DNA from 3 places in the Vibrio sp. 1288 genome. Region 2 is predicted to be linked to each of the others. Evidence: predicted binding sites of a transcription regulator. Region 2 holds the regulator's gene; each other region holds the start of a gene.

Region 1 (6,206 bases), on a different contig from region 2:
GTGTTTTCAGACCACAATCTGGGTTTACCCACAAACGTTGAGCCGGAATTTTTTCTGCCGCTTTCTTGATTAAACCTTCAATCCATTCTTCCGTAGGAATGTTTGGTGAGTGAATGTCATAAACACCAGGGCCAATTTCGTTCGGGTAATTGAACTCTTCAAATGCTTTCAGCAACTCCATATTCGAGCGAGATGTTTCAATGGTAATGACGTCCGCATCGAGTGCCGCAACCGAATCAATGATTTCATTGAACTCGCTGTAACACATATGAGTGTGAATCTGAGTTTCTGGTTTTGCACTTGCCGCAGAGACCTTAAACGCATTTACGGCCCATTCTAAGTACGCTTTGTGATCGCGTTTTTTGAGTGGTAAACCTTCTCGAATGGCTGGCTCATCAATTTGAATGATATTGATGCCTGCATCTTGCAGGTCAGACACCTCATCACGCAGTGCCAAAGCAAGTTGCTGCGCAATTTCTTGACGTGTGATGTCTTCACGTGGGAACGTCCAACATAAAATCGTTACTGGTCCAGTCAACATGCCTTTCATCTGTTTGCTGGTTAGCGATTGTGCGTACGTCGACCATTCAACTGTGATCGGTTTTTCACGTTCAATGTCAGCAACTACAATGGCAGGTTTCACACAGCGAGAGCCATAACTCTGTACCCAACCAAATTTGGTCGTTTGAAAACCCGCCAAGTTCTCAGCGAAGTATTCCACCATGTCGTTACGCTCTGCTTCACCGTGAACAAGCACATCTAGGTCGAGCGCCTCTTGACGTTTCACTGCGTCAGCAATATGTCCTTTAAGTGCTTGGATATATTCAGACTCAGATAATTGACCTGTACGATAAGCGCTGCGCTGCACCCGGATTTCACCCGTTTGAGGAAAAGAGCCGATTGTCGTTGTTGGCAACAAAGGCAAGCCCAATACTTCAGCTTGATGCGCAGCACGCTCTGCATAAGGTGCGCTGCGCTCGGCAAGTGACGCGGTAATGTTGTTTAAACGCGCTTGTACTTGAGGTTTATTCACATGTGTTGCTCTCTTGCGCGCTTTGATTGGCTGGCTATAGGTATCACAAGCGCGAATCGCATTTTGATCACCATCGAGCGCTCGGCCAAGCAAGGCGACTTCTGCCACTTTTTGTTTTGCAAAGGCAAACCAACTTTTTACTTCTTCGCTCAGTTCTGTTTCCAGTGCTAAATCAACAGGGCTATGTAGCAGAGAACATGAACTGGCAACCCAAAGTTTGTCGCCCAGTTTCTCTTTGACTGGCTGTAGACGCTCGAGTTGGGTACTTAAATCTGAACGCCACACATTACGACCATTCACAACACCAGCAGAAAGCACCCAATCCTCCGGTAACTTGGTAACTACATCGTCAAGCTGCTTAGGGACGGCAGATAAATCGATATGCAAACCATCCACCGGTAGCTCTACAATTTTGTCTAGCGTATCGCTTACGGAGTCAAAGTACGTCGTTAGCAGCACTTTTACATCGCTTCGAATCACTTGGTAGGCTAGCTTAAACGAATCAGCCCATTTGCTTTCTAGCTCCAGTGACAAAATTGGCTCATCAATCTGAACCCACTCAACACCTTGACTTGCTAGCTTTGCCAAAATAGCTTGGTAAGCAGTAAGTAAGCGTGGTAGCAGGGTTAAGCGGTCAAACCCTTCTTCGACCTCTTTGCCCAAGTAAAGGTAACTGACTGGGCCAAGCAAAACAGGCTTCACTTGGTGGCCAGCTTGAAGCGCTTCGTTGACTTCTTCAAACAGTTGCGGCCAGCTCACTTCAAACGTATCGTCCTTGCTGAACTCAGGGACAATGTAATGGTAGTTTGTGTTGAACCATTTGGTCATATCCGATGCCGCAGCGCCCGCACAGCTGCAACCCGCCTGAGATTGACCGCGACCCACTTTAAACAACGTATCCAGGTTAGGGAAACCATCAGCGTGACGCTTTGGCACATGACCCAATAGCAACGTGGTCGTCAGTACATGATCATACCAAGCGAAGTCGCCAGCGGTGGCAAAACTCAGACCAGCATCCGTTTGTGTTTGCCAGTTTTTGGCGCGTAGATCTGCCCCAACCTTTTTAAGCTCAGCTTGATCAATTTCCCCTCGCCAGTATTTCTCCTGAGCGAATTTTAATTCTCTTTTTTCACCGATACGTGGATAACCTAATATGTGAGTCGTTGTCGCCATGTCCCTATTCCTTTCTCAATTTTGTTCAATTTGTTTGGATCAGAGCATCTTTCGGTAAAGAGTAAGATGTCTGGATGGCTAAACTATCGCTCTCATCTGATATTAGAACAACGTCCATTTATTCAACTTGTTTATTAAAAAAATTCATCATGAAGCGACATGATTCGCAAATAAAAACAACAAACAGACGTCTAGACGTTTACATATCCATTTTTTGTCGTTAAGTTATTTACACGATTGCTATTCTGTTCATAGCGAGCAACAAAGGATGAAAGGAATTCATGATAGAGCTAAAACATTTGCGGACACTCACTTCGCTTCGAGACACTGGCTCTCTAACGGCGACAGCGACCGCTTTGCATCTCACTCAGTCGGCACTGTCTCATCAGATCAAAGATTTGGAGGCGCGAATTGGAGGGCAACTGTTCCTGAGAAAGACTCGTCCGGTGAAGTTCACTTCAGAGGGAGAAATCCTATTGCGTCTTGCAGAAGATATCCTTCCGAAACTCGCAAGAGCAGAAAATGATTTAGCGAGCTTGAAAGAAGACGTCAATGGCCGATTACATATGGCCATTGAATGTCACTCTTGCTTCCAATGGCTAATGCCTGCACTTAGGGAGTACCAACTTGCTTGGCCTAGCGTAACATTGGACTTTTCCTCTGGTTTTGGCTTTGAACCACTCCCAGCTTTATTGGCAGGCGAACTCGATCTTGTTATTACTTCCGATATCCAACCTCGATCTGAAGTCCACTACGAGCCTCTATTCGACTTTGAAATGCGTTTAATTACCGCAACCAACCACCCATTGGCGGAAAAAGAAATTATTGATCCGCAAGATCTCGCAGATCAAACCATGCTCTCTTATCCGGTTCAAAAACAAAGGCTAGACGTCGTAAAACACTTTCTTCAGCCAGCAGGAATAGAACCTGCGAAATGGAAGCAAGCCGACAACACTCTCATGTTAGTTCAGATGGTCTCTGCTGGATTAGGGGTGGCGGCACTACCCAATTGGGCGATTTCTGAATTTTCTCGCCAAGGTCTTATTACCAGTAAACCTTTTGGCCAAGGCTTATGGCGTCGCTTGTTTGCTGCAACGCGTCACTCAGAGAAAGAAAAGCGTTACTTACAAGCTTTTTTCGCAACCGCGAGGCTACAATGTAAAAGCCACCTTGACGGAATCAAGGTGGCTTAAAAGATTTGGGTTATGAAAGGCTTAGCGTTGATATGCTTTAAATTGGTTAGTCAATGGATCGTACTGATAACCGAGCATATCAAGCTTGCCGACTACAGACTCTACATCCATCTCATACACTGATACTAACTCGTCAAAACTGTCGCACTCTAAACGTAGCTTTTCGTTGACGATACCTAGCAAAATAGTGCTGTCCAGATTACCTACATTGCTTAAATCCATCGCGACTCTCCTCTTCGACAAGGTATATAAACAAGCGTAGTAGTAATCACGCGAATTTAAAGTGAGTGAGATCTAAAACGTGATCACCTTATACCCAAGCATCAAGAAAGCACTTGGATATAAGCCGTCTAACTTTGTCTTTAGAGTAGAGGTCAAGCCGCGAGAGAGAATAAACCTTGCAGGCTCGTCATCGACGCGAGTGCTAGCAACAAAGCTACGCTCAGTTGCACCTTTTCTGGTTTCTTATGCGTAAAAATATGCCAACACCACACGATAATTGAAGAAATTAGCATAGCTAAAGACAGCAAGATCGGCTGTGTTGCAGCGTTTAGTGTGGCTTCATCTAACTGGTAAGAAGCAAACAACGTTGCGATGACTAATAGCATTCCAGACACAATGCCAGTAACTGGTAAAATGCGGTGAAATGCCTGTAATCTGCTGCGAGCTATCGTAAGTAGCAATTGAGAAAATGACGCCCCAAGGAAAAATATCATTAGCGCCATCGCTATCGATGCTGGCCAGCTTGATTGCTCAAATACCTGAATACTTACATACGCAAAGGCCAAACCATTCGCTAAATGCATCGCCCATAGTGGCCCTTTTTCACGCGTTTTCTTGGTTTGAACCTGAGAATAGAAGTAGAAAATAGCAAACACGATCATAAATGCTTCAATGCGAAGTGACGCAACAGCGAGCCACAATACAGCTACTGCAGGCAACATTTTATGAAGACGTCCTCGCTGACCAGGACAAATATCGCCCTTGATTAGAAGCAAAGTCAGTAGCGCTTGTGCGCCAAATAGCATCGGAGGGAAAGTAACCAGCAATTGTTGAATCATGTTGAATGCACGCTCAAAAGTCATTTGGGGGGCGATAATATCAAATCAACTATCGCCAAACCACCGAAAGTCGGCCCCCAAATGAGCTAAAACGGTAAGACAATTTTATTCACAGAGAAGCAAGATACTTCAACGCGTCTTCCTGCGTTAAAACTCCACGGTACTCTTCTTTGGTATTACACAGTACCCAAGGGAAACGGATGCCGGTTTTAACCAACTCTCGAATAACAGAGACAGGTAAATCCTCATCAACCAACACAAATTCGGTGCTCATTATCTGATTAACAGGACGTTTCCAAATTCGGCTTTCTCGTTCAGTTTCTCGCTCTGTTCCCATCGAAGGCGTTAGGTGTAAATTCACCGTCTCTTTCGTAATTAACCCAACACAACGATTTTCATTGAGAACAACTAAAGGCGAGCTTGGATTCAAATTCATGTACTCCACTGCCAAGGAGAGCGGTTCTCCAGGGTCCATAGACCTGACTTGTTCATGGCTCAAAGATTGCAACACATCACTTTGCTTAGACTCAATCGCGATGTCAGAGAACAGATGCTCATAACTGTCCGCTTTATCCATCAAATCGACAGGCACGGCAGCAGAAAATAGAAAGCCCTGCATGTAATCGACACCGATTTCTGCCAATACTTGAAGTTCTTGCTTAGATTCCACGCCTTCAGCAACCACTTTTACATTCATTTGCTGTGCAAGCTCGGTGACCATTTTCACAATGTTATAGCTAGTGCTCCCTTTATGAATGTTCTTGACGAATTTTCGGTCTATTTTCAGTAAATCAAACTGCCCTTTTTCTAGATAAGAAAAAGAAGAATACCCAGTACCGAAGTCATCAATCGCGATCTCAATGCCCTCTTTCCGCACTTCCTCTAGAGCTCGAGTATGCTCCTCATCTTGTTCAAAATACGCGGTTTCTGTTAGCTCGATAGTTACTCGCTTAGGGTCTACACCACTGGCTTTAATCAAATCATGCGACCGCTGAAGGATCTGAAGAGAATCCAATTTCGTATTGAGGGAGCGATTGATGGTCACGCCCACTTCCTCGCCATAAATTTCTTGTAAGCGCGGAAAATGCTTCAACGCAGCTTGGCAGACCACATCATCAAGTGCCGCTATGAGTTCTAGATCTTCAATAATAGCGATCATCTTTTGCGTACAATACGCATCATTTTCATCATAGAAGCGTGCGAGAGCCTCGAACTTAACCACTCTTCCGGTTTGAACGTCGATAATCGGTTGAAAGTAAACGTCCACTAGCCCACTCTCTATTTGCGCCTCCAAAAACGCCTCGAGATGTTGGCGCTTCACTAATTCAGAGTGAAGTTCACTATCGTAAAAGTTGAAATAGCTGCCTTCACCGGAAATAGAGGACAACATCGCTTGCGCTGCATGTGCTAGCGCTTGTCTTGGTCGGTTCGTATCATAGCCAAGGATTGACACACCAGTTTGGCCTTTAACGATAGTGGCATGCATTTTTGTGCCCATTTCATTTCTAAGCTCATTAAAGAACCCTTTCATGGCAATTTGGATCAAACGAACCGGGCTCAACCATTGACAATGAGGGGTCTGCAAGCATACGACAAACACATCCCGAGATAACTGCCCCGCAATACTGGTGTAGCGACTTCGCATAATAAAATCTGCAAAACCTAATTGCTGTTCAAGCAAGTATCTCTCCGAAAACTTGGGTCTTAGTGTCATAACAATGTTGAGTTCTTTATTTCTGCTTTCAT
Region 2 (6,206 bases):
GCATCTAAGCCAGTGATGGAAGGTAAAGCGTTACTGTTTAAGCGTTTTGCAGGTCTTGACTCTATTGATATTGAAGTTAAGCACCGCACGATCGATGAATTTGTTGATACTGTTGCGAGCATTGCAGACACTTTTGGCGGTATCAACCTTGAAGATATTAAAGCACCAGACTGTTTTGAGATTGAAAAGCGTCTGATTGAACGTTGTGATGTACCAGTATTCCACGATGATCAACATGGTACTGCTATTGTAACGGCAGCGGGTATGCTGAATGCAATCGAACTTCAAGGTAAGAAACTTGAAGATTCAACAATTGTTTGTCTTGGCGCTGGCGCTGCCGCTGTAGCGTGTATGGAGCTTCTGATCAAATGCGGCGCAATGCGCGAAAAAATCTACATGCTAGATCGCAAAGGTGTGATTCACACTCGTCGTGATGATCTTAATGAATATAAGCAGCTATTTGCGAACAATACAGATAAGCGCACACTAGAAGACGTGATTGAAGGTGCAGATCTGTTCCTAGGTGTATCTGGTCCAAACCTATTGCCAGCGGAAGCGTTGAAGTTGATGGCAGATAAGCCAATCGTATTCGCATGTTCTAACCCGGATCCTGAAATCAAGCCGGAACTTGCTCACGCAGTTCGTGATGACTTGATCATGGGTACTGGCCGTAGTGATTATCCTAACCAAGTTAACAACGTATTGTGTTTCCCATTCATTTTCCGCGGTGCTCTTGATGTGCGTGCAAGTGAAATCAATGATGAAATGAAACTTGCAGCCGTTGAGGCGATTCGTGAGCTAGCAAAAGAGCCTGTACCTGAAGCCGTATTGAAGGCTGCAGGTGTTGATAAGCTAGAGTTTGGTGCGGACTATATTATTCCAAAACCAATGGATTCACGTTTGCTACCACGTGTTGCAAAAGCGGTCGCTCAGGCGGCGGTTAATTCAGGTGTAGCTCGTATCGAGATGCCTGAAAACTACATGGCAGAGTAATATATCTTTCAGATGTGATACATAAAAAATGGGACGCTATTGCGTCCCATTTTTTATGTCATTCATTTGGCTCGAGGCAAGAGTTATTACCTGAAACCTCTTATCAGGCTTTTTTATTCTTCGTCGAATGACTCAAATTCGATGCCCATTTCCGTCATCAGCGCTTTTACTTCTGTTGGAATATCATCAGGACGGTCTTTACGAAGGTCTTCATCTGTCGGAAGTGGCTGACCTGTGTACGCGTGCAAAAATGCCTCGCATAGCAATTCGCTATTGGTTGCATGGCGTAAGTTATTGATCTGACGGCGAGTACGCTCATCAGTTAGCACCTTTAAAACTTTTAGCGGGATAGAGACGGTAATTTTTTTTACTTGTTCGCTTTTTTTGCCGTGCTCTGCATATGGGCTAATGTATTCGCCATTCCAGTCAGCCATTGCACACCTTCATTTATGTAATCGGTTAAAAATAATTTAGGTGCTGATTTTAGCTGCATTTACCGCCATAAGCAAAGACATATAGACGTCTAGAAGTGTTGACGTCTCATTTTTTGACGAGTAAAGTGAACATAACAGCAAAGGAAGCGTGTTGATCACTTTATGTTACTCATTAGATATAGCGCATTCCTATTTAGAAGTCATTACCCGTGAAAGGATACACCCATGAGCACTCGCAAACCTGCGACCATTGCAGTACGCACTGGTATTGAATCAGACAGCCAATATCATGCTGTCGTTCCACCTATTTATCTTTCCACTAACTATGGTTTTCCTGCTTTTGGTGAAGTGCCCAAGTATGATTACACACGATCTGGTAATCCAAACCGCGGACTGTTGGAAAGTGCGCTATCTGAACTCGAGTCTGGAAAAGGAGCGGTTGTTACTAACTGTGGTACGTCGGCATTAAATTTATGGGTTTCCGCTTTTCTCGGCCCAGATGATCTCATTATTGCTCCTCACGATTGTTATGGTGGTACCTATCGTCTTTTTAATACCCGAGCTAACAAAGGCGATTTTAAGGTTCAGTTTGTCGATCAATCAGACGAACAGGCTTTAGATGCTGCATTGGCACAAAAACCAAAACTCATTTTGCTAGAAACTCCGTCAAACCCTCTGGTTCGCGTAGTGGATATTGCAGCTACTTGTGAAAAAGCGAAACAAATCGGCGCGTTAGTTGCGGTGGACAATACCTTTTTGACACCCGTGTACCAAAAACCTTTAGAGCTAGGTGCGGATTTTGTTATCCACTCCACAACAAAGTACATCAACGGTCATTCGGACGTAATTGGTGGGGTAATCATCACCAACACAGAAGCGCATGCAGAAGAGCTTGCATGGTGGGGCAATTGTATTGGTGCAACGGGCACACCTTTCGATAGTTACATGACGCTGCGAGGTATTCGTACGCTTGGTGCTCGTATGCGAGTACATGAAGAGAGCTCACAGCAGGTACTGGCTTACCTACAGAAACAAGTGTTAGTTAAAACTATCTATCATCCAAGCCTGCCGGAACATCCAGGTCATGACATCGCTAAAAAGCAGCAAACGGGCTTTGGCTCTATGTTGAGTTTTGAGTTTGCTGGTTCGTTTGAACAGTTAAAGGTGTTTGTGAAAGAGCTCCAACTGTTTTCATTAGCAGAGTCATTAGGTGGTGTAGAAAGTTTGATTTGCCACCCAGCATCCATGACGCACCGTGCAATGGGTGAGGAGGCACTGGCGGAGGCTGGGGTCTCTCATCAACTATTGCGTTTGTCTGTCGGTTTGGAAGATGCACAAGACCTCATCACAGATTTAGAACAAGCGTTCGCTAAAGCTACCCAGTAATAGGAGACAATAACAATGACTGTACAACGTCAGCTGCATAAGTTTGGTGGCAGTAGCTTAGCAAACCCAGAATGCTACTTACGCGTTGTGGGTATTCTCAAGGAGTATTCGACAGAAAATGATCTGGTGGTCGTCTCTGCTGCAGGAAAAACCACTAACCGCTTGATTGAGTTTTTGGAAGGGTTAAATAAAGATGGCCGAATTGCGCATGAAGCGCTTCAAAGCTTGAGACAGTTCCAAACTGAGCTAATAGAAAGCTTGTTGGAGAGTGAAGCAAAAGAAGAGCTGTTAGCTTTATTACATGATGAGTTCAGTACTCTCTCGGAGCTGACTGCACCACTCACTAATGCGCAAAAAGCCGCGGTACTGGGGCACGGAGAAGTATGGTCTGCTCGCCTATTGGCCGCGTTATTATCTCAACGTTCTATCCCTGCGGTTGCACAAGATGCACGAGCGTTTTTACGTGCAGAAGCGGGAACTCAACCAGAGGTTGATCGCGCTCGTTCATACCCTTTAATTAAAGAGGTCCTCGCGCAGCATAACCATAAACGTGTGGTAATTACTGGCTTTATGGCTCAGAACGAGGCAGGAGAAACCATTCTACTTGGTCGTAACGGCTCTGACTATTCTGCAACGGTCATAGGCGCGCTTGCTGAAGTCAGTACTGTCACGATTTGGAGTGATGTTGCTGGTGTTTATAGTGCCGATCCACGTTTGGTGTCTGACGCTTGTTTATTACCGTTACTTCGATTGGATGAAGCCAGTGAACTTGCTCGCTTAGCTGCCCCAGTGCTACACAGTCGTACGCTTCAGCCTGTGGCGCAAAGTACCATGGACCTTAATCTCAAGTGTAGCTATCTGCCAGAGTCGGGTTCTACTCGTATTGAGCGTGTATTGGCATCTGGTCGTGGCGCTAAAATTATTACTTCACTGGATGATGTTTTATTGGTGCAGTTGTCTTTCATGCATGGGCACGACTTCGAAAAAACACAGAGTGATGTATTACAAGCGTTGCAGCGCGCGCAATTAGAGCCACTGGCATTTGAAGCTCAATCCGATCAGCACACGCTACGCTTGGCTTACACCGCAGAAATCGCCGGTGGTGCATTGAAACACTTGCAAGAGCTTGCGGTAGAGGCTGAAATTAAGCTAAAAGAAGGTTACTCGCTCTTAGCTGCGGTAGGTGCAGGCGTTACGAAAAACGCCAATCATTGCTTTGGCTTTTATCAGAAGCTAAAGCACTCTCCGGTAGAATTTATCTCTGAAACAGACTCAGGGCTGAGCCTAGTCGCTGTTTTGCGCCGTACTGATACCGAGGCGTTGGTTCAAACGATTCATAGCCAGTTGTTCCAAGCGCAAAAACGCGTGGCAGTGGCTTTATGTGGCAAGGGTAATATTGGTTCTAGTTGGCTAAATTTATTTGCTACGCAAAAAAGTGAGCTCGAAAAACGTCATGGTATGAGCTTTGATCTTGTCGCGGTTGTGGATAGCCAAACCTATTGGTTCGATGAGCAAGGTATTGAGGCGGCGAGTGTTGCTGAACGATTTGATGATGAAAGCATAGCAAACAATGGGGATTGGCTGGCACGTTTGGGAGCGCTTAAAAGCTATGATGAAGCAGTCGTGCTTGATGTTACCGCGAGTAAAGAGTTGGCTCAGCGCTACGTAGAAATCGCACAGCAAGGCATTCATTTGATTTCCGCTAACAAAGTGGCCGGTTCCGCAGATAGCCAGTACTACCATCAGGTTCAAGATGCATTCGCTAAAATTGGTCGTCATTGGCTATACAACGCAACGGTTGGTGCTGGGTTACCGATAAACCATACCGTGCGAGATCTTCGTGAAAGTGGGGATGAAATCGTCGCTCTATCGGGTATTTTCTCGGGGACGTTATCATGGCTGTTCCAACAGTTTGATGGTTCTGTGCCATTTAATGATTTAGTCGATCTTGCTTGGCAGCAAGGGTTAACCGAACCTGACCCTCGTTCTGATTTAGATGGCTCCGATGTAATGCGTAAGTTAGTCATCTTGGCTCGAGAATCGGGCCTAGATATAGAACCAGACAGCGTTAAAGTTGAGTCTTTGGTGCCAGAAGAATTAAGAGAACTGAGCTTAGATGATTTCTTCGATAATGGAGCGTTGTTGAGTGAAATACTTCAAGAGCGTCTGACAAAAGCACAGAGAAACGATCAAGTGCTTCGCTATGTGGCGCGTTTAGAAAAAAATGGTAAAGCAACGGTGGGAGTCGAAGCGTTATCTCGTGAGCACGCGCTCGCCAACTTATTGCCATGCGATAACATTTTTGCCATAGAGAGCAAGTGGTACAAAGATAACCCTTTGGTCATTCGAGGACCAGGCGCTGGCAGAGAAGTGACAGCCGGCGCTATTCAATCCGACCTCAACCGATTGGCTGGTTTATTTTAAAGTTGCGATTGACCTAAAAACCCTGGAATTAATCCAGGGTTTTTTATTCCCCTATCAGTGCCATACTGAAGTCATAACCCGTGCAAAATGGTGAGATGATGCTCAAGTAGAAACTTGAACTATCTTCATTATTAACTTGAGAAAAATTCATAATTACAAGGTTGACATTAAATCGTATTCAATACATTCTGTAGACATATAGACGTCTAAACGTCGATTTTAAGGATTTGTTTTCGTGGCGGAGTGCCGCAGGGAGAGTAAGATGGGATATACGCACGCAGGCCATATCGACGCCTTGAACCAGAATATTGCTGAGTTATCAGATAACATCAATGTATCGTTTGAGTTTTTTCCGCCAAGCAGCGCTAAGATGGAAGAAACACTTTGGAATTCAGTGCACCGTCTTAAAACGCTTCAACCTAAATTTGTTTCTGTGACTTACGGTGCGAACTCCGGCGAGCGTGACAGAACACACTCCATCATTAAAGAAATTAAAGCAACAACCGGATTGGTTGCCGCTCCCCATCTCACTTGTATTGATGCGACTCGTGAAGAGTTGATTAATATTGCCGATGATTATTGGAACAATGGTATTGAAAATATCGTCGCTCTGCGTGGTGATATTCCTCCAGGTGGCGGTGCGCCTGATATGTATGCCTCGGATTTGGTTGAGCTGCTGAAATCACGCCACGATTTCGATATCTCCGTTGCTGCATTCCCTGAGGTTCACCCTGAAGCTAAAAGCGCACAGTCTGACTTATTGAACCTAAAACGTAAGGTAGATGCAGGTGCAAACCGTGCTATTACTCAGTTCTTTTTTGACGTTGAGTCTTACCTGCGATTCCGTGACCGTTGTGTCGCAGCAGGAATTGACGTAGAAATTGTGCCAGGAATTTTGCCTGTATCGAACTTTAAGCAAGCGTCTCGCTTTGCGGCACAGAACAACGTGAAAGTACCAGGATGGATGAG
Region 3 (6,206 bases), on a different contig from region 2:
ATCTAGGTATGTGACAGAGTTTAATTGTTTGAGGTGTCACTTGTTCCAATTTTGAAAACAGGACGACTTTGAATACAAGTTTAGTCTCACTGAGATCAAGAGAGAGGGGGACTAAATTTCTGTTAAGGCCTTGATCTACCTGAATGCTAGCTCAGTTTTATCTTGGTGAGATTGCTAACCTGTTTGGGTTCTGAACGCAATCACCCTAAATGTATCTTTCTCATAAAAATACAAACTCGCTCATTGCTAAGTATTGTGGAAGTTTAGCTTTGATATTTGCGAGGAGCCTATATTGCCAAGAGAAGAGAAGAGAAGAGAAGTGATAAATGGGTAAATTAAAAGGCTCGTCTATGAATACTATCTATCGGCAATAGTTAGTATCTATGAAAATGTAGCGTAGCGATTCTTAGTATATTTGAAGGTATATCAAAGAATAAGGAGCATTCGTTCTTGAAGGGGAGTCTGAAAATTAGTTATGAAAAAAGCAGCTAGGTAGCTGCTTTTTTTATTAAGTTACGTGTCTTTAAGAGTCAACTGGCTCCGTATGTTCCGGAGTGGTTATTGCTTGGTTGTTCTCTTCCATCTTCTTCTCTTCTGCTTTTGCTTTTTCAATCATTGGAGTGATTGTTGAGCCTTGAATGAGGATAGAGAAAACAACGACGGAGTAGGTCATTACAAGAATAATCTCTTTTACATCGATTAACTTATCTTGAATCACCCAAATACCAGATGGAATGGAAAGTGCCATTGCCAATGCAAGGCCCCCGCGTAAGCCGCCCCACGTCAAAACACGCACTGACCATGGATTATATTTTCTGTAACGTTTAAAGCCTATGTAAGAAAGAAATACACTTAGATAGCGAGCTGCTAGTACAAGAGGGACTGAAATAGCCATCATGATCCAGTCTTCTTTGTGGAATTCAAATAGCAGCATCGACATGCCGATCAGTAGGAATAACACGCCATTCAAGAACTCATCAACAAGCTCCCAAAAATGGTCAAGGTGATCTTCACTCTCTTTTGAAAAGCCAATAAAGCGTGTCCAGTTGCCAATCATAATACCGGATACAACCATTGCGAGTGGGCCTGATACATGGATGTATTCAGCAAATGCGTAACCTGCCGTTGGGACACCAATGGTAAGTAACAATTCCATTGAGTGATCATCGGTGGCACTGATCAAGTAGTGGAATAGCAAACCGAGGACGAAACCATATGTGATACCACCGATAGCTTCTTGGATGAAGAGCAAGGTGACACTACCTACAGTTGGTGCCTCAGTGCCAAATGCAATCGTAAATAGAGTGACGAAGATAACCAAACCGAAGCCATCATTGAAGAGCGATTCTCCTTCAATCTGAGTGGAGATACGTTTAGGAGCATCTAGTTTTTTCACAATAGCCAATACAGCGATTGGGTCAGTTGGCGATATTAGAGCACCAAATAGTAAGCAGTAGACCAAATCAAATTGGATGCCAATTAACTGACAAAACCCATACAGCGCAAATCCAATAAAGAACGTAGAAAACAGTGTAGCTCCAAGGGCTAAAACAGTGATCTCCCACTTTTGATCTTTAAGGTTCGGGAGTTTGATGCCTAGTCCACCAGCAAATAGTAAGAAGCCAAGAATGCCTTTGAGCAAGAAATCTTCGAAGTTAATCCTTGTGACCGTCTCCGTTGCAATTTCGGTGAGATGGAACCAGTTGTTTTGACCCGCAATTAAGATTAGAAGTGAAAGCACCATTGAACCTGCGGTAATCGCAATGGTGGTTTGCATCTTTCCTATCTTGCTGTTTACAAAAGCAATTAGCATCGCAGCTGCGGATAGAAAACATAAAGTATGATAGACCGACATAGAGCTCTCTATTTGTAACATTTTATGAATGGAATTCTCGGCTGATGCTGCTTAAATAGCAAACATTTTTTCGTGATTATTTTGTAAGTTAAGAAGGAGATAAAATAATCATTAATTCCACGTTTAGACGTCTAGACTCCTGAGGTTTGTGTGATAGGATGGAAAGATAACTAAAGGAATGAGGCTGTACTGTGGGAAGTAACGTAAGACAACAGATTGAAGCTCAATTGAAGCAACGTATTCTTTTGATTGATGGTGGTATGGGAACCATGATTCAGGGATACAAACTTGAAGAGCAAGACTATCGAGGAACGCGCTTTGCGGATTGGCATTGTGATCTAAAAGGTAACAACGACCTGTTGGTTCTAAGTCAGCCTCAACTTATCAAGGAAATTCACGCTGCATATTTAGAAGCGGGTGCAGATATTCTCGAAACCAACACGTTTAACGCAACAACCATTGCGATGGCTGACTACGAGATGGAAAGCCTAAGTGAAGAAATTAACTTTGCAGCTGCCAAGCTTGCACGTGAAGTTGCAGACGAATGGACCGAAAAAACACCCGATAAACCGCGTTATGTCGCAGGGGTTTTAGGGCCGACGAACCGCACTTGTTCTATCTCTCCTGATGTAAACGACCCTGGATATCGAAATGTTTCTTTCGACGAGTTAGTTGAGGCTTACTCTGAATCGACTCGAGCGCTGATTAAAGGTGGTTCTGATCTTATTCTTATCGAGACCATCTTCGATACTCTTAACGCTAAGGCTTGTTCATTTGCTGTTGAAAGTGTGTTTGAAGAGATGGGTATTGAGTTACCTGTGATGATCTCGGGGACTATTACTGATGCTTCCGGTAGAACATTATCCGGTCAAACCACAGAAGCGTTTTACAACTCATTACGTCATGTTAAACCGATTTCGTTTGGTTTGAACTGTGCACTTGGCCCGGATGAACTGCGTCCTTATGTTGAAGAGCTCTCGCGTATATCAGAATCTTTTGTTTCCGCTCACCCAAATGCTGGGCTTCCGAATGCATTCGGCGAATACGATTTGTCGCCAGAAGATATGGCTAAGCATGTTAAAGAGTGGGCTCAAAGTGGCTTTTTAAACTTGATTGGTGGGTGTTGTGGTACAACTCCTGAGCACATTCGCCAAATGGCACTCGCGGTTGAAAATATCGCCCCTCGTCAATTACCTGAACTTCCCGTTGCTTGTCGCTTGTCTGGCCTAGAGCCACTCGCTATTGATAAAGACTCTTTATTTATCAATGTCGGTGAGCGTACGAATGTAACCGGTTCTGCGCGTTTTAAGCGCTTGATTAAAGAAGAACTGTACGATGAAGCGCTCGATGTGGCTCGTCAACAAGTTGAAAATGGCGCTCAAATTATCGATATCAACATGGATGAAGGCATGTTGGATGCACAAGCTTGTATGGTTCGCTTTTTAAACCTTTGTGCGTCAGAACCTGAAATCTCAAAAGTACCAATCATGGTTGACTCTTCCAAGTGGGAGGTTATTGAAGCCGGTCTTAAGTGCATCCAAGGAAAAGGCATTGTTAACTCGATCTCTCTCAAAGAAGGCAAAGAGAAATTCGTTGAACAAGCTAAGTTGATCCGCCGTTACGGTGCGGCTGTGATTGTGATGGCGTTTGATGAGATTGGGCAAGCAGATACACGTGAGCGCAAAGTAGAAATTTGTACCAACGCTTACCGAATTCTTGTTGATGAAGTGGGCTTTCCACCAGAAGACATCATTTTTGACCCAAACATTTTTGCCATTGCTACGGGGATCGAGGAGCATAATAACTACGCGGTGGATTTCATTGAAGCCGTTGGCGATATCAAACGTTATTTACCACATGCGATGATCTCGGGTGGTGTTTCTAACGTCTCATTCTCTTTCCGTGGCAATAACTATGTACGTGAAGCGATTCACGCGGTGTTCCTCTACCACTGTTTTAAAAATGGTATGGATATGGGGATTGTGAATGCGGGTCAGTTAGAAATCTACGATAACGTGCCTGAAAAATTGCGTGAGGCTGTGGAAGATGTCGTTCTTAACCGTCATGATGACGCCACTGAGAGATTGTTAGATATCGCGGCGGAATATGCAGGCAAAGGGGTAGGTAAAGAGGAGGATGCCTCTGCACTTGAGTGGAGAACTTGGCCTGTTGAAAAGCGCTTAGAGCACGCGTTAGTGAAAGGAATAACTGAGTTCATCGTTGATGATACCGAAGAGGCTCGTGTCAACGCTTCAAAGCCATTAGAGGTGATTGAAGGCCCACTAATGGATGGGATGAACGTCGTCGGAGACTTGTTTGGTGAAGGTAAAATGTTCCTTCCTCAGGTCGTAAAATCTGCACGAGTGATGAAGCAAGCAGTCGCGCATCTGGAGCCCTACATCAATGCAGAAAAGCAGGTGGGACAAACAAACGGTAAGATTTTGCTAGCGACGGTCAAAGGTGATGTACATGATATCGGGAAAAATATCGTTGGCGTTGTATTGCAGTGCAATAACTACGAAATTATCGATCTTGGTGTCATGGTTCCTTGCGAAAAGATCTTAAAAGTAGCGCAAGAAGAAAACGTCGATATTATTGGTTTATCAGGGTTGATCACGCCTTCATTAGACGAAATGGTGCATGTTGCAAAAGAGATGGAGCGTCTCGACTTTAACTTACCTCTTCTCATCGGTGGCGCAACAACGTCAAAAGCCCATACAGCAGTTAAGATTGAGCAAAATTACAAGCATCCAGTGGTTTACGTGAACAACGCCTCACGTGCAGTGGGCGTATGTACTTCTCTTCTGTCAGATGAACGTCGCCCTGAGTTTGTTGAAAAACTTGAAGCTGATTACGAACGAGTACGTGATCAACATAATCGAAAGAAACCGAGAACCAAACCAGTGACATTAGAAGCGGCTCGAGCGAATAAAGTTGCTATCGATTGGGAAGCTTACACCCCTCCAGTGCCTGTTAAGCCTGGCATTCATATCTTCGATGATTTTGATGTGGCTATATTACGTCAATACATCGATTGGACACCATTCTTTATGACTTGGTCACTTGTGGGTAAGTATCCAACAATTTTCCAACATGAAGAAGTTGGTGAAGAAGCAAAACGTTTATTCGAAGATGCCAACGAGTTACTTGATCGAGTTGAGCGAGAAGGCCTGTTAAAAGCGCGTGGAATGTGTGGCTTATTCCCTGCTGCGAGCGTGGGGGACGACATTGAAGTTTATGCTGATGAAACTCGTACCGACGTTGTGAAAGTATTACGTAACTTGCGACAACAGACCGAGAAACCAAAAGGATTCAACTATTGTTTATCCGACTACATCGCACCTAAAGAGTCGGATAAACATGATTGGATAGGGGCATTTGCTGTCACTGGTGGTATTGGTGAACGAGAGCTTGCTGATGAATACAAAGCACAGGGAGATGATTACAACGCAATTATGATTCAAGCGGTGGCGGATCGCCTAGCCGAAGCGTTTGCTGAGTATTTGCATGAGCGTGTCCGTAAAGAAATTTGGGGTTATGCAGCTGATGAAGATTTATCTAACGATGATCTCATTCGTGAAAAATACCAAGGTATTCGCCCTGCGCCGGGTTATCCCGCGTGTCCTGAACATACTGAAAAAGGACCGCTTTGGGAGTTACTTAATGTGGAAGAGAACATTGGTATGACTCTAACCTCCAGCTATGCAATGTATCCGGGCGCGTCAGTCTCTGGTTGGTATTTCTCTCATCCTGACTCACGTTACTTTGCGATCGCACAGATCCAAGAAGATCAGCTAGAGAGTTACGCCGATCGTAAGGGGTGGGATAGGATCGAGGCTGAAAAATGGTTAGGGCCAAACATTAACGGTTAAATTGATGTTTACCTCGTCCAAATGTAACAACTAATGAAACGACAAAGGGCTGCAAATACGCAGCCCTTTGTTTTATTGAGTTGAACTTACTTCTCAAACAACTCAGTGTGGAGTTTTTGTATGGCTTGTTTCGATACCGATTCATGGAGCAAGAAGCATAAGTTGTGAGGGCTAGCGCCATAACAAATCATGCGTAGGTTAAAATCTTCTAGCGTGCCAAAAACCTGTTTCGCGTAGCCTTTACTCTCACTCATGTTGTTTCCAATGAGAGCAACGAGGCATAGGTCATGTTCAACTTCTACCTTACATAACTCTTCTAACTCTTCTCGTGCAGCTTGCGGCAGCTGTGGTGCTCCGCCAGAGGTATCAGTTTGATCAAGTGTTAACGATACACTGATTTCAGATGTCGTGATCAAATCGACAGAGATCTTATGCTTTGCAAGGATCTCAAAGACCTTTGCTAAAAAACCGTATGCGTG

Evidence for each region. The regulator MetJ, encoded in region 2, represses methionine synthesis genes. The targets are predictions, from matches to a motif close to TTAGACNTNTANANGTCTAA.
Region 1: metE (5-methyltetrahydropteroyltriglutamate--homocysteine S-methyltransferase) is a predicted target of MetJ. The motif match lies at 2,269-2,288, and genes of this name have one in related genera.
Region 3: metH (methionine synthase) is a predicted target of MetJ. The motif match lies at 1,979-1,998, and genes of this name have one in related genera.

What each region holds. Positions count from the first base shown of each region.
Region 1 is NZ_JAWPOX010000002.1:139,498-145,703, reverse strand. Features, by position in the region: gene metE (5-methyltetrahydropteroyltriglutamate--homocysteine S-methyltransferase) at 1-2,206, opposite strand, end outside; gene metR (HTH-type transcriptional regulator MetR) at 2,488-3,399, shown strand; gene R8O11_RS02195 (DUF4250 domain-containing protein) at 3,421-3,621, opposite strand; gene R8O11_RS02190 (hypothetical protein) at 3,774-4,484, opposite strand; gene R8O11_RS02185 (EAL domain-containing protein) at 4,570-6,206, opposite strand, start outside.
Region 2 is NZ_JAWPOX010000044.1:1,653-7,858, forward strand. Features, by position in the region: gene R8O11_RS22045 (malic enzyme-like NAD(P)-binding protein) at 1-993, shown strand, start outside; gene metJ (met regulon transcriptional regulator MetJ) at 1,107-1,427, opposite strand; gene R8O11_RS22055 (O-succinylhomoserine (thiol)-lyase) at 1,653-2,813, shown strand; gene R8O11_RS22060 (bifunctional aspartate kinase/homoserine dehydrogenase II) at 2,829-5,237, shown strand; gene metF (methylenetetrahydrofolate reductase) at 5,500-6,206, shown strand, end outside.
Region 3 is NZ_JAWPOX010000056.1:12,284-18,489, reverse strand. Features, by position in the region: gene R8O11_RS23610 (cation:proton antiporter) at 524-1,855, opposite strand; gene metH (methionine synthase) at 2,047-5,727, shown strand; gene lysC (lysine-sensitive aspartokinase 3) at 5,814-6,206, opposite strand, start outside.